Regions from separate parts of the Sphingomonas sp. STIS6.2 genome, predicted to be linked through region 1. Evidence: riboswitches for the same ligand, from Rfam matches in the RefSeq annotation. Region 1 holds a riboswitch; each other region holds the start of a gene.
The links. Region 1 has a riboswitch for cobalamin ahead of cobW (cobalamin biosynthesis protein CobW). Riboswitches for the same ligand answer to the same signal wherever they lie in the genome.
Positions count from the first base shown of each region.

Region 2: linked by a shared signal. The riboswitch ahead of sphst_RS17205 (DUF1636 domain-containing protein) and the one ahead of cobW (cobalamin biosynthesis protein CobW) in region 1 are both predicted to bind cobalamin.
Region 3: linked by a shared signal. The riboswitch ahead of sphst_RS17230 (TonB-dependent receptor plug domain-containing protein) and the one ahead of cobW (cobalamin biosynthesis protein CobW) in region 1 are both predicted to bind cobalamin.
Region 4: linked by a shared signal. The riboswitch ahead of sphst_RS06345 (TonB-dependent receptor) and the one ahead of cobW (cobalamin biosynthesis protein CobW) in region 1 are both predicted to bind cobalamin.

Region 1 is NZ_JPDP02000041.1:424,475-430,514, forward strand. Features, by position in the region: gene sphst_RS08205 (HoxN/HupN/NixA family nickel/cobalt transporter) at 147-1,184, shown strand; cobalamin riboswitch at 1,345-1,561, shown strand; gene cobW (cobalamin biosynthesis protein CobW) at 1,699-2,748, shown strand; gene cobN (cobaltochelatase subunit CobN) at 2,754-6,040, shown strand, end outside.
Region 2 is NZ_JPDP02000159.1:517,603-523,642, reverse strand. Features, by position in the region: gene sphst_RS17220 (ABC transporter substrate-binding protein) at 1-54, opposite strand, end outside; gene sphst_RS17215 (FecCD family ABC transporter permease) at 122-1,117, shown strand; gene sphst_RS17210 (ABC transporter ATP-binding protein) at 1,111-1,896, shown strand; cobalamin riboswitch at 1,918-2,104, shown strand; gene sphst_RS17205 (DUF1636 domain-containing protein) at 2,202-2,618, shown strand; gene cobT (nicotinate-nucleotide--dimethylbenzimidazole phosphoribosyltransferase) at 2,615-3,628, shown strand; gene sphst_RS17195 (histidine phosphatase family protein) at 3,625-4,203, shown strand; gene cobS (adenosylcobinamide-GDP ribazoletransferase) at 4,200-4,916, shown strand; gene sphst_RS17185 (cobyric acid synthase) at 4,884-6,040, opposite strand, start outside.
Region 3 is NZ_JPDP02000159.1:524,719-530,758, reverse strand. Features, by position in the region: gene sphst_RS17250 (nuclear transport factor 2 family protein) at 1-189, shown strand, start outside; gene sphst_RS17245 (acetyl/propionyl/methylcrotonyl-CoA carboxylase subunit alpha) at 186-2,021, shown strand; gene sphst_RS17240 (MaoC family dehydratase) at 2,021-2,473, shown strand; gene sphst_RS17235 (HpcH/HpaI aldolase/citrate lyase family protein) at 2,470-3,294, shown strand; cobalamin riboswitch at 3,353-3,585, shown strand; gene sphst_RS17230 (TonB-dependent receptor plug domain-containing protein) at 3,768-5,726, shown strand; gene cobO (cob(I)yrinic acid a,c-diamide adenosyltransferase) at 5,726-6,040, shown strand, end outside.
Region 4 is NZ_JPDP02000041.1:25,108-31,147, forward strand. Features, by position in the region: gene sphst_RS06340 (hypothetical protein) at 30-1,163, opposite strand; gene sphst_RS06345 (TonB-dependent receptor) at 1,291-3,462, opposite strand; cobalamin riboswitch at 3,631-3,869, opposite strand; gene sphst_RS06350 (catalase) at 4,090-5,790, shown strand; gene sphst_RS06355 (ankyrin repeat domain-containing protein) at 5,861-6,040, shown strand, end outside.

The DNA of each region.
Region 1 (6,040 bases):
ACGCCGTCTGAGCGACGACAATGCGGCGGGGGCCGCATCGGCGACGCATGCCGGCCGCTCATGGCGTCCGGTCGGCGCGCGTCCCGGTCGTTCGCGGCAGGCCCCCGTCCTCGTCGGACGCCGGGGATGTGCCAATGACCAAGATCATGACCGGGCGGACCGCCGGTCGTTCGACGCGACACCGGATCGGCTGGATGTTCGCGATGCTGGTGGCGGCCAATATCGCCGCCTGGGGATGGGCGTTCGCGCTGTTCCAGGCGCAGCCGCTGATGCTGGGCACCGCGATGCTCGCCTGGGGGCTGGGGCTGCGCCACGCGGTCGATGCGGATCATATCGCGGCAATCGACAATGTGACGCGCAAGCTGATGCAGGATGGGCAGCGGCCGATCGGGGTCGGCTTCTGGTTCGCGGTCGGCCATTCGGGGATCGTCCTGATCGCCGCGGTCGGAATCGCGCTGACCGCGAGCGCGCTGTCACAGTTCGAGGCGTTCAAGCAGGCGGGCGGGGTGATCGCGACGCTGATATCCGCGCTGTTCCTGTTCACGATCGCGGCGATGAACCTGATCATCCTGCGATCGGTGTGGCGGACCTTTGGCCATGTCCGCGGCGGGGGGCGCTATGTCGAGGAAGACCTCGACCTGCTGCTCGGCAATCGCGGGCTGCTCGCGCGGCTGTTCCGGCCGATGTTCCGGCTGGTCACGCGCAGCTGGCACATGGCGCCGCTCGGGTTCATGTTCGGGCTGGGGTTCGACACTGCCACCGAAGTCGCGATCCTCGGCCTGTCGGCGAGCCAGGCGGCGGACGGGCTGTCGATCGGCACGGTGCTGGTGCTGCCGGTGCTGTTCGCGACGGGCATGGCGCTGGTCGACAGTGCCGACGGGGTGGTGATGCTCGGCGCCTATGAATGGGCGTTCGTGAAGCCGATCCGCAAGCTCTATTACAACATCACGATCACGCTGATCTCGGCGATCGTCGCGATCGCGATCGGCGGGATCGAGACGCTCGCGCTGCTGGCGTCGAAGCTGGGGCTGAGCGGGGGCGTGTGGGACGTCGCTTCGGCGCTGGGCGAAAATTTCAACGGGCTGGGCTTTGCGATCATCGCGCTGTTCGTGGCGTGCTGGGTGCTGAGTTTCGCGATCTACCGGTGGAAGCGGTTCGACGAGATCGAGGTGGTGCGGGGCTAACAAACAGCGTCGTCATCCTGCGCTCGACCCGGCACCCAGAGCCAGGCACCGCATTTTGTTTGGCTCTGGGTCCTGACTTTCGTCGGGATGACGGAGGTCAGGTGCATTGGCACAACCGCCAAACTCCTCTAAACCCAACCCCGAGGTTTGGTTCTACCGAACCTCAACAGATCGCGCCGGTGCCCTTCGGGGCTTGAATGGGAATGCGGTGCGGGAGGTTTGCCTCCCAATGCCGCGGCTGTCCCTGCAACTGTAAGCGGTGAGCGAGACGCACAGGCCCCCGATGCGGGGGCAGCCACTGGGTCACGGGACCTGGGAAGGCGTGCATCGAGCTTCGACCCGCGAGCCAGGAGACCTGCCAGCGTCATGGTCGCTCTTGCCTTGATCCAGGGGATGGTCGCGGCACGGTACTCCGTCTGAGCGACGAACGCGTGCGGCCGTCAGGTCGTGCGCGCGTGTGGCTGCGGGCGTGCGTCCGTCCGTGGCTGTCGTTCCGACGCCCGGAGAGTATCGCATGACCGACCCCCAGCCGACCCTGGCCAAGATTCCCGTTACCATCGTCACCGGATTCCTCGGCGCGGGCAAGACCACGCTGATCAGTCATCTGATCCGCAATGCCGGCGGCCGGCGGCTCGCGGTGATCGTCAACGAATTCGGCACGCTTGGTATCGACGGCGACATCTTGAAGGGGTGCGCGATCCCCGATTGCCCGGCCGAGAATGTCGTCGAGCTCGCCAATGGCTGCATCTGCTGCACCGTCGCGGACGATTTCATCCCGACCGTCGAGACGTTGCTCGCGCTCGACCCGCGGCCCGACCATATCCTGATCGAGACGTCGGGGCTCGCTTTGCCCAAGCCGTTGCTCAAGGCGTTCGACTGGCCCGCGATCCGGTCGCGGATCACGGTCGACGGGGTGATCGCGCTGGCCGATGCGGAAGCGGTCGCCGCGGGACGGTTCGCGCCCGACCTCGCCGCGATCGAGGCGCAGCGCCGCGCCGATCCGAGCGTCGATCACGAGACGCCGCTCGCCGAGGTGTTCGAGGACCAGCTCGCCTGTGCGGATCTGGTGCTGCTGACCAAGGCGGATCTGGCGGGCGAGGCGGGGGTGGCTGCGGCGCGCGCGGTGATCGCGACGGAGTCCCCGCGTGCGTTGCCGGTGATCGCGCTGACCGACGGGGTGATCGATCCGCGTGTCGTGCTGGGGCTGAACGCGGCGGCGGAGGACGACATCGCGGCGCGGCCGTCGCATCATGATGGCGCGGACGACCACGAGCATGACGATTTCGACAGCATGATCGTCGACCTCGGCGAGATCGCGGACCCGGCGGCGCTCGCCGCGCGGATCGAGACCCTCGCGCGCGACGCCGACATCCTGCGCGTGAAGGGCTATGCCGCGGTGACGGGCAAGCCGATGCGGCTGCTGGTGCAGGCGGTCGGTGCGCGGGTGCGGACGCAATATGACCGGCCGTGGCGCGGCGACGAGGCGCGACAGACGCGGCTGGTGGTGATCGCCGAGCATGACCGGATCGACCCTGCAAGGATCCGGGCCGCGCTTCAGGGCTGACGGCGATGCACGTCGTCTTCCGCGAAAGCCACGGGCTGGAGGAGAGTGCGGTCCCGCAGGACCTCGCGCAGAGCCCGGCGGATCTTGTCGTCCTGTCCTTTTCGGACGGGGATCTCGGCGCGTTCGCGGCCGGGTGGCGGCGTGCGGCGGCGAACGGGAGCCCGCTGCCGTCGCTCCGGCTCGCCAACCTGTCCGCGCTCGCGCATCCGCTGTCGGTCGATACCTATGTCGAGCGAACGCTAGCGGGGGGTGAAGGGGCGAAGGGGATCGTGATCCGGCTGATCGGCGGGCGGTCCTACTGGTCCTATGGGTTACAGCAGGTCGAGGCGCTGGCGCGGGCGCGGGGGATCGCGCTGGCGGTGCTGCCCGCGGACGGGCGCAGCGATGCGCGGCTCGATGCGGCGTCGACGGTGCCGGTGTCGACGCTGCGCCGGCTCGCCGCGCTGTGCGACGATGGCGGCGCGGTCGCGGCGCAGGCGGCGCTGGCGCAGATGGCGCTGGCGGCGGGGCTCTATGCCGGGCCGGTCGCGGGGGTGAAGACGGTTCCCGAGGTCGGTGGCTGGCAGCCGCGCGACGGGGTGACGTGCCCGGCGGCGTTCGCGATGACCGCGACGCGGCCGCGAATCCTGCTGATCTTCTACCGCTCCTATCTGACCGCCGCCGATCTCGACCCGATCGAGGCGCTGCATGCCGGGCTGAGCGGGGCGGGGTTCGACGTCGTCGGGCTGTTCGCGCCGTCGCTGAAGGCGCCGGGCGCGGCGGGGTGGCTCAAGCGCTGGGTCGTTGCGCTGCGTCCGGCGGCGATCGTGAATGCCACCGCGTTTTCCGGCCGCGGCGCCGATGACAGCTCGCCGCTCGACGAAGCGGGGGTGCCGGTGTTCCAGGTCGCGCTGGCGACGTCGGACCGCGCCGCCTGGGCGGGGTCGACGCGCGGGTTGTCCCCCGCCGACCTGGCGATGCACGTCGTCCTGCCCGAAGTCGACGGACGCCTGTTCGCGGGCGTCGCAAGCTTCAAGGAGGACGGCGTCCGCGACGACGCTCTCGGCTATGCGCGCCGCGAGCACCGGGCCGACCCCGAGCGGATCGCGGCGATCGTCGCGCGCGTCATCGCGTGGGTGCGGCTGGCGACGCGACCGGTCGCTGAGCAGCGGCCCGCGGTTGTGCTGTCGACCTATCCGGGCAAGGATTATCAGATGGCGCATGCGGTCGGGCTCGACGCGCTGGCGTCCGCGGACGCGATCGTCGAGGATCTGGCGGCGGCGGGCTATGCGACCGGCGGCGCGGCGCCGCAAGCGCTGGCCGAGGCGCTGGAGACGGGGCGGATCGCGTGGCCGGTCGCGGCGTATCGCGCGGCGCTTGGAGCGTTGCCGGCCGTGTTGCGCGATGCGCTCGAGGAAAGCTGGGGCGCGCCCGAGGACGATCCGGCCTGTATCGACGGCGCGTTCGAGTTCGCGGCCGTCGAGCGGGGGGGCGTGGTGATCGCGCTCCAGCCCGAACGCGGGCGCAGCGCGGCGCGGGTCGGCGAGTATCACGACCTCTCGCGCTGTCCCCGTCATGCCTATGTCGCCTTCTATCTGTGGCTGCACGCGCGCAGGACCGATGCGCTGATCCATGTCGGCGCGCACGGGACGCTCGAATGGTTGCCGGGCAAGGCGGTCGCGCTGTCGGGGGAATGCTGGCCCGAGGCGCTGACCGGGGCGATGCCGGTGCTCTATCCGTTCATCGTCAACGATCCGGGCGAGGCGGCACAGGCACGGCGGCGGATCGGCGCGGTGACGATCGGCCATGTCCCGCCGCCGGCCGCGACGACGCGCAGCGGTGCGGGGCTGGGGCGGCTCGAATCGTTGCTCGACGAATTTTCGACCGCCGACGGGCTCGACCCCGCGCGTCGCGACCGGCTGCAGCGCGACATCGCCGACGAGGCGCGCGCGACCGGGCTGGCGGCGACGCTGCGGCTCGACGAGGAGGCGAGCCAGGCGGAGGCGATCACGCGGATCGACACGTTCGTGTGCGACGTGAAGGAGAGCCAGTTCGGCGACGGTCTGCACGTCTATGGGCGTGGTGACCAGGGCGAGGCCGAGCGCGACGGGCTGCTGAGCGCGTTGCGGGGCAGGCGGATCGCGGCGGGGCCGTCGGGGTCGCCGTGGCGCGGACGCAGCGACGTCCTGCCGACCGGGCGCAACCTGTATGCGACCGACGCGCGCGGCGTGCCGTCGCGCGCGGCGCATGCGCAGGGCGTGCGGCTGGCCGACGAGCTGGTCCGCCGGCATCTGCAGGACGAGGGCGACTATCCGCGCGCGCTGGTCGTCGACCTCTGGGCGTCGGCGACGATGCGGACCGCAGGCGAGGAGTTTGCGATGGCGCTCCACCTGCTGGGTACGGAGCCGGTCTGGGATCACGCGTCGGACCGCGTCACGGGGGTCGAGATCCTGCCGCTGGCAAGGCTCGACCGGCCGCGGATCGACGTGACGCTGCGCGTGTCGGGGCTGTTCCGCGATGCGTTTCCCGCGCTCGGCCAGATGTTCGGGCAGGCGGTGCGCGCGCTGGCGCTGCGCGACGAGCCCGGCGACTGGAACCCGTTCGTCGGCACTGCCGTCGGTGCGCGCGTCTATGGGCCCGAGCCGGGTCGCTACGGGCTCGGGCTCGGCGATGCGGGCGAGGCCTATGGCGAGGCGGCGCGGGCGGCGGCGGGGGCGGCATGGCTGGCGGCGTCGTGCCACGCGCTCGACGGGGCGGGCGATGACAATGCGACGCGGTTCGATCCGGCGGGGATCCGCGACCGGGTCGCCGCCGCCGACGCGTTCGTCCATGTCCAGGACCTGCCCGAAACCGACCTGTTGCTCGCCGCGGATTATGCCGCGCACGAGGCGGGGTTCGCGGCGGCGCAGGCGGGTGCCGGGGGTAAGGCCGCGGCGCTGTATCATCTGGACGCGCGGGACCCGGAACGGCCGCGTGCGCGGCCGCTGGACGAGGAGATTGCGCGGGTCGTTCATGCGCGGGCGGCGAACCCGGCCTGGGTCGAGGGGATGATGCGGCACGGGTTTCGCGGGGGCGCGGAGATCGCCGCGACGCTCGACCATATGGCGATGTTCGCGCAGCTGGCGCGGGTGGTGTCGCCCGAGCTTATCGATCTCTACTATGATGCGACGCTGGGGCGCGACGCGGTGCGCGCGTTTCTGGAGAGCGCAAACCCCGCGGCGCTGGCGGCGATGACCGCGCGGTTCGCGGCGCTGCATGCGGCCGGGCTGTGGCCGACGCGGCGCAATTCGATCCTCGCGCAGCTCGACCTGCC
Region 2 (6,040 bases), on a different contig from region 1:
AGATGCGCCAGCGGCAGCGATGATCAGGATGGTCAGGAGACGGCGGCGGCGCATACGCAAAGCCCTGCCGCAGCGGGCGCTTATGCGCTAGGCGGAAATCGATGCGGTGGGATCTGGCACTATGGAACGCGTGACGCGTGCGCGATTGGTCGGTGGCCTCGCGCTGCTTGCGCTGCTGGCCGGCGCCGCGTCGGTCGCGGTGGGTAGCGCGGCGATCCCGCTGGCGCATGTCGTGCGGGCGCTCAGCGGGCAGGGCGATCCGATCGAACGCGCGATCCTGTTCGAACTTCGGCTGCCGCGCGCGATCCTAGGGCTCGCGGTCGGCGCGATGCTGGGGCTGTCGGGTGCTGCGCTGCAGGGATTCCTGCGCAATCCGCTGGCCGAGCCATCGGTGCTGGGCGCGTCGAACGGCGCATCGCTGGGCGCGGTGATCGCGCTGTATTTCGGGCTGGCGGAGCTTCATCCGGCGATGCTGCCGATCGTGGCGATCGCCGGGGCGTTCGCGGCGCTGGGGTTGCTGTTCGTGCTGGCGGCCGGGTCGCAAAGCGCCTTGTCACTGATCCTCGCGGGGATTGCGGTTGGAACGCTGGCCGTCGCGGGGGTCAGTCTGGCGCTGAACCTGTCCCCCAACCCGTTTGCAGCGATGGAGATCATGACCTGGTTGCTCGGGTCGCTCGAAGACCGGTCGTTCAGCCATGTCGCGCTGGCGCTGCCCTGTATCGCGCTCGGCATGGTGCTGGTCGCCTGGGACGGCCATGCGCTCGACGCGCTGACGCTCGGCGAGGATGGCGCACGCGCGCTAGGCGTCGATCTGCGTCGGACGCGCATGCGGATGCTGGTCGGGGTGGCGATCGGGGTCGGCGGGGCGGTTGCGGTATCGGGCGCGATCGGGTTCATCGGCCTGATCGTCCCGCATCTCGTCCGGCCGATGACCGATCGTTCGCCATCGGCGATCCTGCTCCCCTCCGCACTGGGCGGGGCCGCGTTGCTCACTTTCGCCGACGTACTGGTCCGGGTGATCCCGACGTCGAACGAACTCAAGCTCGGGGTCGTCACCGCGTTTCTCGGTGTGCCGGTGTTCCTCGTCCACCTCATCCGCGAGCGGCGGCTATGGTAGCCCTCTCCGCGGACCGCCTCAGCGTCCGCCGTGCAGGGCGGGTCGTGGTCGACGATGTCAGTTTCTCGGCAGAGGGCGGCGCGCTCATCGGGATCGTCGGCCCCAATGGGGCGGGCAAATCGACGCTGGTCCAGGCGCTTCTCGGGCTGGTTCCCGCTACTGGAGATATCCTGCTCGACGGGGTTCCGCTGGCGGAGCGCTCGCGACGTGAGATCGCGCGGACGGTCGCGTATCTGCCGCAGGGTCAAAGTCTTCATTGGCCGCTGAGCGTCGAACGTCTCGTCGCGCTGGGCCGCTTGCCCCATCTCGCACCGCTGTCGCGCATTTCTCAGCAGGATCGTGATGCGATTGCCCGTGCGATGGCAGCGGCGGACGTGACCATGCTTGCGGCGCGTGTCGCGACCGAGATTTCGGGGGGCGAGCGGGCCCGCGTCCTGCTGGCAAGGGCGCTGGCGGTGGAGGCGCCGGCGCTGATCGTCGACGAGCCACTCGCGTCGCTCGATCCCGCGCATCAGATCGCAGTCATGGAGATCCTGCGGGCGCAGGCCGCGCGGGGTGTCCTGGTGATCGCCGTCCTGCATGATCTGGGGCTCGCCGCACGCTATTGCGATCGCATCCTCGTGCTAGACGCGGGCCGGCTCGTCGCCGACGGCGCGCCGTCGGCAGTGCTGACGCCGGCGCGGCTGCGTGAGACCTATGGTGTTCGGGCGTGGTTCGGATCGATCGAGGGCGTACCGGTCGTGGTACCGCTGACGCGTGACAGCGCGCAGGGCGATTGACCCGGGCCGCTCGCCCGGCCTATCCCTCTGACCGCGACAGGTTCCCCGGCGACGGGGATGAAAAGGGAACGGGAGAACCCCGGCTGCCCCTGCAACTGTAAGCGGCGAGCCATCGTGCCATCATGCCATTGGGATCCCGGTCCCGAGAAGGCGGCGCGAAGGGCTGTGACCCGTGAGCCAGGAGACCTGCCCGTCGCGGTCGTCTTTCGTCCGGCCAGGGTGCGCCGAGCGGACGGGGGTAAACCCGCGCGACGACATAACCAGCCTGCGGCTTGTGCCGCGGGCGCGTATGTCATGGGGTTTCAATGCCAAATCTACTGGTTCCCGCCGAAGACGGGGCGGCCGTCGTCGCCTGCAGCACCTGCCGCGCTTCCACCGATGCGAAGGACGATGCCGAGGGCATGCGGGGCGGTGCAAGACTCGTCGCAGCATTGCAGGCGGTCCAGGCGAGTGATCCGCGCTATGCCGGGATTGCGGTGCAGGCGATGCCGTGCCTGTTCGCCTGCCAGGACTTCTGCACCATCCATGTTCGTGGGCCCGCGAAGATCGGCTATGTGCTGGGGCGCTTCACGCCGGATGAGGAGGCTGCGCGAGCGATCCTCGATTATGCCGTGCTGCATGCGGAGAGTGCGGAGGGGCAGGTGCCGTTTCGGCAGTGGCCCGCCGGGATCAAGGGGCATTTCATCACCCGGACGCCCCCCGCCGGCTATGTCGCGCAGTGAGGCAGTTCCCGACGGTCGCGGCGTTCGACGCGGCGCTGGGGGCTCTTCCTGCGGCAGACGAAGCCGCGCGAGGGGCCGCATCGCTGCGGCAAACACAGTTGACCAAGCCACCGGGATCGCTTGGCCGACTTGAAGACCTCGCGGTCTTCATGGCGGGCTGGCAGGGGCGCGAGCGGCCGCGGTTCGAGCGTGCGCGGGCGGCGATTTTCGCCGGAAATCACGGCGTTGCGGTGCACGGGGTGAGCGCTTTCCCGGTCTCCGTGACCGCACAGATGGTCGAGAATTTCCGTCGTGGGGGCGCGGCGATCAATGCGCTGGCGGATGCCGTCGGGCTCGAGCTGATCATCGCCGACATCGATCTGGAAACCCCCACGGCGGATTTCACGACGGCACCGGCGATGGACGAAGCCGCGTGTCTCGCCGCACTCAACATCGGTGCCGACGTCGTCGTGCCGGGGCTCGACATGCTTGTCGTGGGTGAGATGGGGATCGGGAATTCCACGTCGGCCGCAGCACTGTGTCTGCGCAGTTACGGCGGAACCGCCGCGGACTGGGTTGGCCCGGGGACGGGGGTTGATGTGGCGGGAATCGCGCGGAAAATCGCGGTGGTCGAGGCGGGGATTGGGCGGCATGATGATTTCCCGCGTACGCCGTTCGAGACGTTGCGGCGGGTGGGGGGGCGTGAAATCGTCGCGATCGCCGGCGCGGTGGTGGCGGCGCGGCTGGCGGGGGTGCCGGTGGTGCTCGACGGATTCATTTCGTCGGCGGCGATCGCACCGATTGCGGCGGCGTATCCTGGCATCACAGAGCACTGCATTGCGGGGCATTGTTCGGCCGAACCAGGGCATGAGCGGTTGCTCGCCGCGCTGAAACTCGAGCCTTTACTGAGACTTGGGATGCGGTTGGGGGAGGGAAGCGGGGCGGCGGTTGCGGTGGGAGTGATCCGGTCGGCGTTGGCGGCGCATGACGGGATGGCGACGTTTGCCGAGGCGGGGGTGTCGGTGGCGTGAGTGCGCCGTTCCTGCTCCACCTGCTGCGGCATGGCGCGCCTGAACTAACCGGGCGGATGCTGGGGCGGACCGATAGTCCGGTCACGGCGGAGGGAATGGCGGCCTGTATGGCTCGGGTAAAACCGCTGAATTTCAAGAAGATCGTCTGTTCTGATCTCATGCGATCGCAGGCTGTTGCGGATGCGATCGGGCGGGAGCGGGGGCTGGCTCCAACGACCGATGCGCGGTGGCGGGAGCTGGATTTCGGGGATTGGGACGGGCTGGCTGCGGCGGAGATCGACGCTGCGGCGTTGCAGCGGTTCTGGGACGATCCGGATGGTGCACCGCCGCCGGGTGGGGAACGGTGGAGCAATCTGGTCGCAAGAGTTACCGATGCGATAGAAGATCTTACACCCGAAACCTCATTGATCGTAACACATGGCGGGGCGATCCGTGCGGCGCTGAAAACGCTGTGCGAGTTCGGCCAGCGCGAGCTCTGGGCATTCGATTTGCCTTATGCGGCGCTGATTAGTTTGCGGATCTGGCCGGACCGGACGGCGCAGATCGTGGCGCTGCAGACTGATCCGGTTTCGTGAAGCGGCTGGTCGTCGCCTTCGGCTTTTTGACGCGCGTGCCGATGCCGCAAGTCGCTGCGAACGCTGAGGATTTTGCCGCCGCGATCCGGTGGTACCCGGTCGTCGGGGCGTGCATCGGGGTGGTCGTCGCGGCGGCGGGGTGGGTCGGCGCGCAGGTCGATCCGTGGACCGGTGCGCTCGCCGCGCTGACTATTTGGGTAGCGATTACAGGGGCTTTGCACTTGGATGGGCTGGCGGATCTGGCGGACGGGCTGGGTGCCGCGCATGGCGACCGCGACCGGCTGATCGCGGTGATGGCGGATCCGCATATCGGCAGCTTCGGTGTTGTGATGATCGCGCTGCAACTCCTTGCAAAACTTGTCTTATTGCATGCCGTTTCGAGTCAGGGATGGGCGGTCGTGATTCTCGTCCCGATGCTCGCGCGGATCGGGCCGTTATGCTGGGCGCGGTGGGTGCCGCTGCTCCGGGAGGGCGGGCTGGGAGGGATGGTGGCAGGGAAGATCAGGGTGCACGATCTGGTCTTTTGGGGGTGCGTAACAGGGTGTTTAGGGGTGCCTGTGCATGCCGTTGCAGGGGCCCCTGCACTGATCGCGGTATTCGGCTGGTGGCTGATCCGGCGGGTCGGCGGCGTTTCAGGCGATTGCCACGGTGCGGGGATCGAATTCGTCGAGACCGGGATGCTAGTCGCGCTCGCCATTGCCGGCCGCGTCTGAGCCCGCGAGCTTCGACAGCGCGATCAGCGCATCGATATCGAGATGGCGTTCGAGCGTTTCGGCAATCGCATCGAGCGCGGCGTCGATCGACGCCGCATGGTCGGGCCCTACCGCACCGACCCCGAGCCGGCTGAGCCACGCGCGGCGCTGATCCGCGAGGCCGAGCAGGCCGTGGACATAGCTGCCGGAGACGAGCCCGTCGGGGCTGACCGCGCCGTCGCGGCGGCCATCGTCGCGGGTCGTGAGCGCGCGCGCGGTGTCGGGGCCGGTGGTTTCGCCGATATGGATCTCATAGCCGTCGAACCGTGCGCCGATCGCGGTGCCGGCGACGCGCTCGAGCGTCTTGGCGGGGGACAGGATCGTCGCGACGTCGAGCAGGCCGAGCCCGGGGGCGATACCGGCGGGCCCCTCCAGCCCGTCCGGATCGGCGATGCTGCGACCGAGCATCTGATAGCCGCCGCAAAGCCCGAGCACCGGGCGGCCGCGACGGCGATGCGCGTGGATGTCGATGTCCCAGCCCTGCGCGCGGAGAAAGGCGAGGTCGGGGATCGTCGCCTTGGAGCCCGCGAGGATGATCATGTCGGCGTCGGGGATCGGTTCGCCGGGCGGGACCATGACCAACGTGACGCCGGGGTCGAGCCGCAGCGGATCGAGATCGTCGAAATTGGCGATGCGCGGGGTGATCGGACAGGCGATGACGACCTGGCCGTCCTGCCGGTCGTGACCGGGGCGGCGTTCGAGTATGACCGCATCCTCGCTCGGCAGGCGGGCGGCCTCGGGAAGCCAGGGGATGACGCCATAGCCGCGCCAGCCCGACCGCGCCTCGATCGCGCGATAGCCGTCGTCGAACAGCGCGGGGTCGCCGCGAAACTTGTTGACGAGGAAGCCGTGGATCATCGCGGCGTCGGCGGGATCGATCACCGCACGCGTGCCGACGAGCGAGGCGATGACGCCGCCCCGGTCGATATCGCCGATCAGGATGACGGGGACGCCGGCGGCGCGCGCGAAGCCCATATTTGCGATGTCGGCGGCGCGCAGGTTGATCTCGGCGGGGCTGCCCGCGCCCTCGACGACGACGATGTCCGCCTGCGCGCGGAGCCGGTGATAGCTGGCGAGCACGTCGT
Region 3 (6,040 bases), on a different contig from region 1:
CGCCTGACGGATCCCGCCGTGGATATCGATGGCGATATCGCGATGGTATGGTCGCCCTATGTCTTCACCATCGACGGCCGGGTCGCGTATTGCGGGACCGACCATTTCGACATGGTGCGCGACGCGGGCCGGTGGAAGATCCTCAACATCACTTGGTCTAAGCGGACCACCGGATGCCCCGCGCAATGATCGAATCACTGCTCATCGCCAATCGTGGCGAGATCGCCTGCCGCATCATCCGCACAGCTCGGGCGTTGGGAATCCGCACGATCGCGGTCTATTCCGATGCCGATGCGGGCGCGCTGCATGTCCGGCACGCGGACGAGGCGGTGCATATCGGTGCGAGCCCGGCGCGCGAGAGCTATCTGGTCGGAGAGCAGATCATCGCCGCCGCGCTCGCCACCGGCGCTGAGGCTATTCATCCGGGGTACGGGTTCCTGTCCGAGAATGCGGACTTCGCGCAGGCCGTGCTTGATGCAGGGATCCTGTGGGTTGGCCCCGATCCCGACAGCATCCGCGCGATGGGGCTGAAGGATGCCGCGAAGCAGCGAATGATGGCGGCCGGGGTCCCGGTGACGCCAGGCTATCTGGGGGAAGACCAGTCGCCTGATAGGCTCCAGCGTGAGGCGGATGCCATCGGCTACCCGGTCCTGATCAAGGCCGTCGCCGGCGGCGGCGGCAAGGGTATGCGCCGCGTCGACGCGTCCGCCGACTTTGCCGACGCGCTCGCTTCGTGCCAGCGCGAAGCTTCCGCATCCTTCGGCAATACCGACGTGCTGATCGAGAAATATATCCTCTCGCCGCGGCATATCGAGGTGCAGGTGTTCGGCGATCGTCAGGGCAACGTCGTCCATCTGTTCGAACGCGACTGTTCGTTGCAGCGCCGGCATCAGAAGGTGATCGAGGAGGCCCCGGCGCCCGGCATGGATGATGCGACGCGCGCGGCGATCTGCGCGGCGGCGGTGCGCGCGGCACAGGCCGTGAACTATGTCGGCGCGGGTACGATCGAGTTCATCGCCGATGCGAGCGAAGGCCTGCGCGCCGATCGGATCTGGTTCATGGAAATGAACACCCGGTTGCAGGTCGAGCATCCCGTCACCGAGGAAATCACCGGACAGGACCTTGTCGAGTGGCAGCTGCGGATTGCCAGCGGCGAGGCGTTGCCGCTGCAGCAGCATGATCTTGCGATCCGCGGCTGGGCGATCGAGGCGCGGCTTTATGCGGAGGATCCCGCCAAGGGTTTCCTGCCGTCGATCGGGCGGCTCGAGGCGTTCGATCTGGGTGATGCGGCGCGGGTCGATACGGGCGTCGAACAGGGGGCAGACATATCGCCCTATTATGACCCGATGATCGCCAAGGTGATTGCCTGGGGCGACACGCGTGAAGCCGCGCGCGAGACGTTGGCGGAGGCGCTGGACAAGGCGGTCGTCTGGCCGGTCCGGTCGAATGCGGGCTTTCTCGTCCAGGCGCTCGACCATCCGGAATTTGTCGCGGGAACGCTCGATACCGGGCTGATCGCCCGCGAAGGTGCGGCGCTGATGCCCCCGGCGCAGCCTAGCGAGGAAGCGCTGATCGAGGCCGCGCGCGCGCTCGTGCGCGTCGAACCGATGGCGGGCTTTCGCCTCAACGCGGGACCTTTGAAGACGGCGCGGTTCCTGCTCGACGACGACACCGTGACGATCGATCTCGACGGTCGCGGCGTCCATGAACCGGTCGATGCCACCCTCGTTTCCGATGCCGGGCAGACCTGGCAGTTGCGGCCTTGGCGTGCGTCTGGCGCGGCGATGGGGGCGGCAGCGGACGGCGCTATCTTGTCACCGATGCCGGGACGGATCATCGCGGTCGACGTGGCGGCCGGGGACCGTGTCGCAAAGGGGCAGAAGCTCGTGACGCTGGAGGCGATGAAGATGGAGCATTCGCTCGTCGCGCCGTTCGACGGGACGGTTGCCGAACTGACCGCGATCGAAGGCGGGCAGGTGAGCGATGGCATGGTGCTCGCACGTATCGAGAAGGATGATTGATGGCCGGCCGCTATTTCGACCAATGGGCGATCGGCGACCGGATCGTCCATGAGATCCGCCGCACCGTCACGGAGACGGACAACCTCCTGTTTTCGACGATGACGCACAACCCGCAGCCGCTGCACCTCGATGCGGAGGCGGCGAAGGCGAGCGAATTCGGGCAGATCCTCGTCAACGGCACCTTCACGTTCGCGCTGATGGTGGGATTGTCGGTCGGCGACACGACGCTCGGAACGCTCGTCGCCAATCTCGGTTACGATAAGCTCGTGCATCCGAAACCCGTCTTCATCGGCGACACGATGCGCGCCGAGACCGAGGTCGTCGAACTCAAGCCCAGCCGGTCACGCTCGAACGCCGGGATCGTCACATTCATGCACCAGCTGATCAACCAGCGTGACGAGATCGTCTGTCGGTGCCTCCGCTCGGCACTGCTGTTGCGGACGCCGGCATGAGGTTGCGCTCGCTGCTGTTCGTGCCCGCAGACCGGCCCGAGCGTTTTGCGAAGGCCGCAGCGAGCGGGGCCGATGCCATCATCCTCGATCTGGAGGACTCGGTCGCGCTCTCCCGCAAGGCCGTTGCCCGCGAGGCGGTCCGGGCCGCGTTGCAGGACCACACCGACGTCGTGCGGATAGTCCGGATCAATCCCGTCGACTCCGGGTGGCTGGACGACGATCTCGCTGCCGCGAGGGGCGCCGATGCGATCATGCTGCCCAAGGCGACCGGACCCGCGACCGTCCTCGCACTGGTCGAGGCTTATGGCGATGACTGTCCGCCGATCCTGCCGATCGCGACCGAAGTGCCCGCCGCGATCTTCACACTGGGCGAATATGCGCGGGTCAACGACCGGTTATGCGGCCTGACCTGGGGCGCCGAAGACCTGCCCGCGGCGATCGGCGCGGCGGCCAGTCGGGAGGACGACGGATCCTATACCGAACCCTATAAGCTCGTACGATCGCTGCTGCTGTTCGGCGCCCATGCGGCGGACGTCGCGGCGATCGAGACGGTCTATCCCGCAATCGCGGACATTGACGGGCTGGCAGCCTATGCCGCGCGCGGCAGCCGTGACGGCTTTACCGGCATGATGGCGATTCATCCGTCGCAGGTCGCCACGATCAACGCCGCGTTCACGCCGGATGCGGCGACCGTTGCACATGCGCACGCCGTCGTCGCTGCGTTTGCGGCGGCTCCCGAGGCGGGCGCGCTGCAGCTTGATGGGCGGATGATCGATGCGCCGCACTTACGTCAGGCGCGGGCGATCCTCGCGCGACTCTAGGCCCATTGGCGGCAGGAAATTTCTGCGCTACCGTCGCCCTGCGAAACCGGTGAAGGCCGGGGTCGCAGATCGCGTCGGTGCCCCTCGGGGCTTCAAAGGGAATGCGGTGCGGGAGACGGTCCTCCTCATGCCGCGGCTGTCCCTGCAACTGTAAGCGGTGAGTGCGGTGCGCATGTCCCTTCATCACGGGGGGACGACCACTAGGCCTGAGCGCAAGCGCAGGGCCCGGGAAGGTCGCGTACCGGGCGTCGACCCGTGAGCCAGGAGACCTGCCGGCGCTCGGTCGCTCTTGCCATGGTCCAGGGGATGACCGCGGCACGGTACTCCGTCTGAGCGACGAACCATGCGGCGGGGGCCGCATCGGTGCGCGTGGCGGGTGCGGTTCGGCGTACACCCCAAGCGTTGCGCCGGCTGTCCGTAGCATCGGACGGCAGGCCCCGGCCGGTCGCTCGTGACGCCGGGGGTATCGTTTCATGACCAGAATTTTCGTTTCGCTTGTGGCGCTCGCCACCGCCACGGCCTTTGCATCGCCGGCCGCGGCCGAGCCTGATCCGGTTACTGCGGCGACGGGCGAGGCGGCAGGGGGCGGCGCCGAGCTGGTGATCACCGCATCGCGATCGGGGGACGCGGTTCCCGCCGATCAGCTCGGGGCGTCGGTGACGGTGCTCGACGCCGCCACGCTCGACCAGCGGCAGACCCGGATCGTGTCCGACGTGCTGCGCGACGTTCCCGGACTGGCGGTCAGCCGGACCGGCGCGGTCGGGGGGACGACGCAGGTCCGGATCCGCGGATCGGAGGGCAATCACGTGCTCGTGCTGATCGACGGGATCGAAGTGTCCGATCCCTATCAGGGCGAATATGACTTCGGCACGCTGATTGCCGACGAGGCGGCACGGGTCGAGGTGCTGCGCGGCCAGCAATCGGCGCTGTACGGGTCCGACGCGATCGGCGGCGTCATCCAGTATCTCACGCTGAGCGGCGCGGAGGCCCCGGGCGTATCACTACGGGCCGAAGGGGGATCGTTCGGCACGTTTTCGGGAGGCGCCCGGGTCGCGGGCGTAGCGCGCAATCTCGATTACGCGCTATCGAGCTCGACCTACCTCACCGACGGCACGCCGACCGCACGGGGCGGATCGCGCGACATCGGCGCGAAGAGCGTCGGCGCGACGGGCAAGCTCAGCTGGTCGCCGACCGACACGCTGAAGGTCACGGGCGTCGGGCGCTACAGCTATACCGATGCCGACAGCAACGACACGGCATTGAGCGGCCCGCAGTTCGGCACGATCGTCGATACGCCAGGCGCGCGCAGCACGGTCGAGGCATATTACGGGCTGGTTCGCGCCGAACTCGCGCTGGCGGATGGCCGGTGGACGAATGCGCTCAGCGGCCAGTTTGCCGATACGACACGCCGGGCGCTGGTCGACGATGCCTTGAGCTTCGGCAACAAGGGACGCCGGTACAAGGGATCGTTCGAAAGCGCCTTCCGGTTCGGCACCGATCGCATCCGGCATCGGCTGACCGCCGCAGTCGATGTCGAGCGTGAGGAATTTCAGACGCTTAGTCCGGTCCCTTCGGAGTTCGTCTTCACAGGGCGGCGGCACACCGACAATGTCGGGATCGTCGGACAGTATGACGTCGTGATCGACGACGCGCTAGCGATCGGCGGATCGGTGCGGCGCGACGAGAATAACCGGTTCGACGACACCACCACCTACCGCGCGCAGGCGAGCTATCGTTTTGCGACCGGAACGCGGGTGCGCGGTGCCTACGGTACCAGCGTGAAGAACCCCGGCTACTTCGATCTCTTCGGCTATTCCGACGGTCGTTATATCGGCAATCCGAACCTCAAGCCCGAAAAGTCAAAGGGGTGGGAAGCCGGGGTCGAACAGGCTTTCGGGGGGGATCGTGCGACGATCGGCGCGACCTATTTCGACAGTCGGCTGACGAACGAGATCTTTACCACCTATCCTGCCCCCGACTTCGTCGCGACGCCCGGCAACCGCATCACGCGATCGACGCAGCATGGCGTCGAGGTGTTTGCTACAGCCCAGCCAATTCCGCAGCTGCGCTTCGACCTCGCCTATACCTATCTGAAGGCGCGCGAGGACGGGGGCGTGGAGATCCGGCGACCCAACCATATCGGCAGCGTCAACATGACTGCGTTCAGCCGCGACCAGCGCGCCTCGGCAACGCTCACCGTTCGGTATAATGGCCGGCAGCAGGACGACGCCTATACCGATCCGAGCTATGTCCCGGTCCGCGTCTCGCTCCAGGAATATGTCCTCGTCAACCTGAACGCGGCGTACAAGTTGACGCCCGGGCTGTCGGTTTTCGGTCGGGTCGAAAACCTGTTCGACGAGCGGTACGAGGAGGTGTTCAGCTATGTTGGCCAGGGGCGCGGCGCCTATGTCGGCGTGAAGGCAGCATTCTGATGCGGAGCGAGGCGGAGCACACGGCGCGGATGGCCAAGAAGAAGGTCGTCCAGGACAAGATCGTCGCGGCCAAGACGATCGAGAAGGGCCTGCTGATGGTCCACACCGGACCGGGCAAGGGCAAGACCACCGCGGCGCTTGGCATGGCGGTGCGGATGATGGGGCATGGGCGAAAGGTCGGGATCGTACAGTTCGTCAAGGGTGCGATGACGACCGGCGAGAAGGTCATCTTTGACGCCTTTCCCGATCTGGTCGAATTCAAGCCGATGGGCGAGGGCTTTACCTGGGATACGCAGGATCGGGCCCGCGATATC
Region 4 (6,040 bases), 400 kb from region 1:
TGGAATGGCCGGCTCTGCCGACCAGCGGGTCAGTCGCCGGGGAGGGCGGCACCGGCGACTGCGAACAGATCCGCCGCGGAGTGGCGGGACAGGTCGATCGGAAACGCCGCGCTCATCGACACGCCCGCCGGCGCGTCGTTCGCATCGAAGCCGAGCGCGCGGCAGGCCGCCACGCTTGCCTTGGTCCGGCAGGCGAGCCCACCGCCATGTGCAAAGACGTTCAGCAGCACCCGGCGTGCGTGCGAGCGCGGCCGGATGCGCAGATCGGGAACGTCGGTATAATAGATCTCCAGCGCGCCGGGGCAGAGCCGGGCGAGATCGTCGAGCAGCGCCTCGCGCTCGTTCGGTGCGGCGGTCGGTTCGGTGCGCAGCGCCTCCTCGTCACCGTCGGTTTCATCGTCGGCCTCGCTCTCTCCGGCCAGATCTTCGACGGCGGGTGCGGGCCGGTCGGCGAGCAGCCGGGCGAGCCGCTCCTCGAACGCGACCGGATCGACCGCTGGCGCGTCGCCGGGTTCGGTGCCGTCGTTGCAGGGCGGCATGAACGCGGCAATGAGGTCCCGTTCGATCGGCGCCAGCCAATGCTTCTTCACCCATGCGCTCGGCCGCTGCCCGGGCTCGGGGAGAACGGTCGCGGCCAGGTCGCGCGGCAATTGGAGATAGGAGAAGCCGAGGTGATCGAGCATCGTGGCCTCGTTCCCCGGCCCGAACACATCCCAGTGTGCGGCTGCGAGCTGCGCCTTGGCGAAGGTGCAGCTGCCACCCTTGCGCTGGAGAAGCGGGCTTTCATCGCCGTTCAGTGCCAGCATCGCGACGATCGTCTCGATCGGTCCGTTGGGCTCTGCGGCGGCGAGCGCACGCAGATGCTTGAGATGTCGACGGGCGAAGGTGACATAGGGCGAGCGCAGCGTCTGATAGGTGACGTGCTTCTCCCAGCGCTCGAGGACCGATCCGCCGAAGGGCCGCTCGGCCTTGCCGGCATATAGGCCGACATAGACGAGCCGGTCGTCATGGAACATGCCGTAGATGCCGGGCCCGCGCAGTGCCTCCGGCTCCCCCGCCCAGGGTGCCCGCGGCACGGCGCGCAGGTTCATCCATGCCGGCTTGCCGAGCGTGGGCGGCACGGGACGCAGGGTAAACAGCTCGGAAGCCCGGTAAAACGGCATGCGCAATGTCTCCTCATGGGGTGGCCATGCGGCTTAGGCGGGCGCGCGCGCGAACGGCTATCCGGGGTTTTCCCGGGGGGCGACATCGCCGGCGGCCCGTCCCAAGGGCTGCCGGCCGCGGGGCGCGCTAGAAGCCGACGCGAAGCGAGAAGTCGACCGCGCGGGGACGGCCGAGGACCCATTGCTGGTTGTTGTACGTGCTGATCGCTGAGTCCCGGTCGAACAAATTGTAGCCGTGGATATCGACCGCCAGGCGCGGCGTTACCGCGTACGATAGCGTGGCATCGACCATGGTGTAGCTGGGGACGCGGAAGCTGTTCGCATTGTCTGAATAGCGTCGTCCAACGTAGCGCAGCCCGGCGCGTGCTTGGAGCGCACGCGTCGCGTTCCAGCGCAGCCAGAGATTGGCGAGCCTCTCGGGCACGTCCGGCGGGGTATTGCCGTCAAAGCGCGTGCCGCCGGAGACGAAGTCGTCGAACGTCGCGTCGAGCACGCTGCCGTTCGCATCGATGCCGACACCGTACGGCAGATCGAGCGATACCGCGGCCTCGATACCCTTGGCCGATCGCTGGCCGACCTGCTCGACCGGGCTCGTCGGGGTCAGCTGTGCCAGCAAGCGCTTCTTGACGATGCGGTAGGCGGCGAGGGTGGCGGTGCCGCGACCGTCGAGGAACACGGCCTTCGCGCCGACCTCGACCTGGTCGCCAACCGCGTTGCTGAACTGCACCTGCCCGGTCGAATAGGTCGTCAGCGTCCCCAGCGGGTCCACGCCGGTGGCATATTGCGCATAGAGCGACACCGTCGGGATAGGCTGATAGACGCTTCCGACCCGCCAGGTCAGATTGTGCAGCCGCTTGTCGAGCACGAACGTCTCGGTGCCGGCGCCGCCCGGATAGTCGATCGACCAGCGGCGTATCGTGTCGCGCTCGTAGCGCACGCCACCGACGATCGAGACGTGCGTGCCGAGCTTCAGCCGGTCCTCGGCAAAGACCGCATATTCGGTGGTCCGCGTCCGATAGCGCGGTGCGATCCCCTGGGTGTCGACGATCAGACTGGGATCGAACGCGAAGGGATCGACCTCCGAAACCTGCGGGTCAGACCCGAAATTGTGGGAGTAGGTCAGTTTGATGAGGTTGACGTCGAAGCCCATGACAAGGTCATTGCCGACGCCATCGGCAATCTGTGTTCGGAGCGTCACGCTGCCCTGATCGCCCCATTGCGTCTGATCGTGGACGATGCCGGTCATGTCGGTGCGCAGGATGCCGCCCGGCGTGCCGGTGTTGCCGCTGCCGTTGGCGCAGACGCCGTCCGCGGCGATCCAGCAATAGGTTTCGAGATTGAGCCAGGAGCGTTTGGAGGTGAGGCGATAGGCCTGGTTGCTGACGGTGACCGCATCGCTCGGCGTCCAGTCAACCTGCAGGCTGGTGCGGTTGTCGCGGTATCGGATAGAGCCGTCGCGTGTGTTGTAGTTGCGTTCCCGGATGCGGTCGTCGAGCCGACCGTCGATCAGCGGTGTGCCGAAATAGCGCATCGGCTTCTGGTCGCCATAATCGTCCCGCACGGTGACGACGAGCGTGTCGGTCGGCGCCCAGCGCAGCGTGCCCGACACGGCATGGCTGCGCGACTGGCCGCGATCGACATAGCCGTCCGATCGGCGATAGCTGCCGTCGATGCGGTAAGAGAGGCGCTCGGTGATCGGCCCCCCTGCGCCTGCCGCGAGATGGAAGCTGTCCTGCGAGCCATAGCCGATCTCGCCCTCCACGTGCGTCTGCTGCGTATCGGGTTTGCGCATCACGACATTCACCGCGCCGCCCAGTGCGCCCTGGCCGTAGAGCACCGAGGCCGGGCCGCTCAGGATGTCGATCCGCTCGACCATCCACGGATCGGTCGGAAAGGTGATCGTGCCGGCCGCCGGGAACAGCCTGATGCCGTCGATGAGCTGGAGCACGGATCCCTGACCGCTGAAGCCCCGCGCGGCGAGCGCGGTACCGCCATTGCCGGGATTGCCCGCATTGCTGATGCCCGGTGCGCGGCTCGTCGCGTCGATCACCGACAGGTCGCCGCGCGCGCGGATCGTGGCGCCGTCGATGACCGAGATCGTCGCGGGAGTCTCGAGCGGCGTGAGGCCTAGGCGGCTGCCGGTCCCATTCGGCGTGGTGAGCGTGTCCTGGGCATGTTGTCCGACGATCAGGATGTCCTTGGTATCGGGATCCGGAACGGACTGGGCGTGGACTTGTGCTGCGAAGACAGGCGACAGAATAGCCCCCGCGAGCGCGAGGCGAGACAATAGGAACGGCATTACGGTAATCCCCCGGGCGTCTGGCGAACCCGGCAGGGACCTCCCGCGAACGGCCGACATCCGCGCCAGCCGGACGCGATTGCGACCGGCACGCATGCCCGTGCGGTCCCCACCGCACACGTCGTCGCTCGACGGAGTACCGTGCCGCGGCCACCCCCTGGGCCAGGCAAGAGCGACCAGACGCCGGCAGGTCTCCTGGCTCACGGGTCCTCGCACGATGCACGGCCTTCCCAGGCCCTCATGACGAAACGTCTGGCCCAGTGGCTGCCCCTTCCTTTGCAGGAAGAAGCGAAATGCATCTCGCTCGCCGCTTACAGTTGCAGGGACAGCCTCGGCTTCAGGTGGCGAACCACCCTCACCGCGTTCCCTATTAAGCCCCTTTCGGGGCACCGACGCGATCATGCCGCCCTGCTCGGATCGAACAGGTCAGCGGCGCCGGTCTATCCCGGTCAGGATCGTTCGGCAATCGTCCGGCGAGCGGCGCGATGGCGGCTCGATCGTCCCGCTCGATTGCTGTGATCCAGAAGCTCCGTTTGGCGCGATGCGCGTCCTCGATCAGGAGGCGGCGGTGCCGCACGCTCTGTGCGGAAATGCCACGCTGATGGCATGCAGGATTAAGGGATCGAGATGAAGAACGTGAAGAGCCGTCAGGCCGTGACGGCGATGCTGCTGGCTGCGACATCGGCTGGTGCCATGATTCAGCCGGTCGCCGCGCAGACGGTGGCGCCGGCCGAGACGCAGGCGGAAACCCGCATGACGACCGCGGCGGCACCGTCCAGCGCCGGCAAGCCCGCGCTGGCGCAGGCCGGGGTTGCCGGCACCGTCGAAGCCAAGGGTGATTCAGCCAGTGTCGCCGCGCCGCAGATGACCCGCGACAATGGTGCGCCGATCGGCGAGAACCGCCACTCGAAGGCGGCGGGCGACCTTGGCCCCGTCCTGCTCGAGGACACGACGCTGATCGAGAAGCTCGCACGCTTCGACCGTGAGCGCGTGCCCGAGCGCGTCGTCCATGCCCGCGGAACCGGTGCCCACGGCGTGTTCACCGCGACCGCGGACATTTCGAGCATCACCGGTGCATCCTTGTTCATGCCCGGCAAGCAGACGCCGGTGTTCGTCCGCTTCTCGACCGTGATCCACCCCTCGGGCAGCCCCGAGGGCATGCGGGATCCGCGCGGCTTTGCGACCAAATTCTATACCGATCAGGGCAATTGGGATCTGGTCGGCAACAACCTGCCGATCTTCTTCATCCGCGACGCGATCCAGTTTCCGGACATGATCCACGCGCTCAAGCCCTCGCCGGTGACGAACAAGCAGGACCCCAATCGCTTCTTCGACTTCTTCTCGGCCACGCCCGAGGCGACCAACATGCTCGCGCATGTCTATTCGAACCTCGGTACGCCGGCATCCTACCGGACAATGGACGGCAACGGCGTCCATGCCTTCAAGCTGGTGAATGCCAAGGGTGAAACGGTGTTCGCCAAGTTCCGCTGGATCAGCCGCCAGGGCGTGCGCAACCTGAACGGCGCGCAGGTGGCGACCGCGACATGGAACTACCTGACCGATGATCTCTATGGCGAGATCGGCAAGGGCAACTTCCCCGTCTGGGACCTGATGGTGCAGACGATGTCGGCGTCGGCGTTCGCCAAGCTCGACTATAATCCGTTCGACGATACCAAGGAATGGCTGGGCGTGCCGTTCCGCAAGATCGGCGAGATGACGCTCAACAAGGTGCCGACCAACTTCTTCGACTATACCGAGCAGTCGGCGTTCGCACCGGCCAACCTCGTGCCGGGGATCGAGGCGTCGCCGGACCGGATGCTGCAGGGGCGGCTGTTTTCCTATTCGGACACGCAGCGCTATCGCATCGGCGCCAATGCGATGCAGTTGCCGGTCAATCGTCCGCTCGCGAGCGTCGTCAACAATTACCAGGACGGCCAGCTCGACCACGCCAACCGCGCGTCCGACGTGAATTATTTCCCGGCGGCGACCGCGGCAAAGTCGACCGATGCCCGCTTCCGCGCCGCGCCCTATGGCATCGACGCGACCGTCGATGCGAAGCCGATCGCCAAGACCAACAACTTCGCCCAGGCGGGCGAATTCTACCGGGCGCTGAAGCCGCAGGACAAGGCGGATCTGGTGACCAACCTGGCGGGTGATCTCAATGTCGTGACGTCGGCGCGGACGAAGACGATCATGGTCAGCTACTTCTACCAGGCGGACAAGGACTTCGGCACGCGCCTGGCAACCGCGGTGAACGTGCCGATCGCCGACGTGTCGCGCGCGGTGGCGGACTATCGCGCCGCCAACCCGGGCCAGGGCGCCCGCTGATCCCGGGGCAGGGGGTGCGCGACGGCGCGCGCTTCCTGCCATGGCAGACTTCAAGGAATCGAGACCGACGATGCTGACTTATCTTGCCGCGCTGCTCGCCGCAGCCGGTCCACAGGCCGCTGCGACCGAGCGACGCACGCCCCCTGCGGTCGCGGCCTTGCCATCACCCGAGCGTCGCCAGCAGCTGCTGTTCGAGGCGGCCCGGCTCGGCCGCACGGACATGATCGATCCGCTGCTCAAGGCCGGCGCC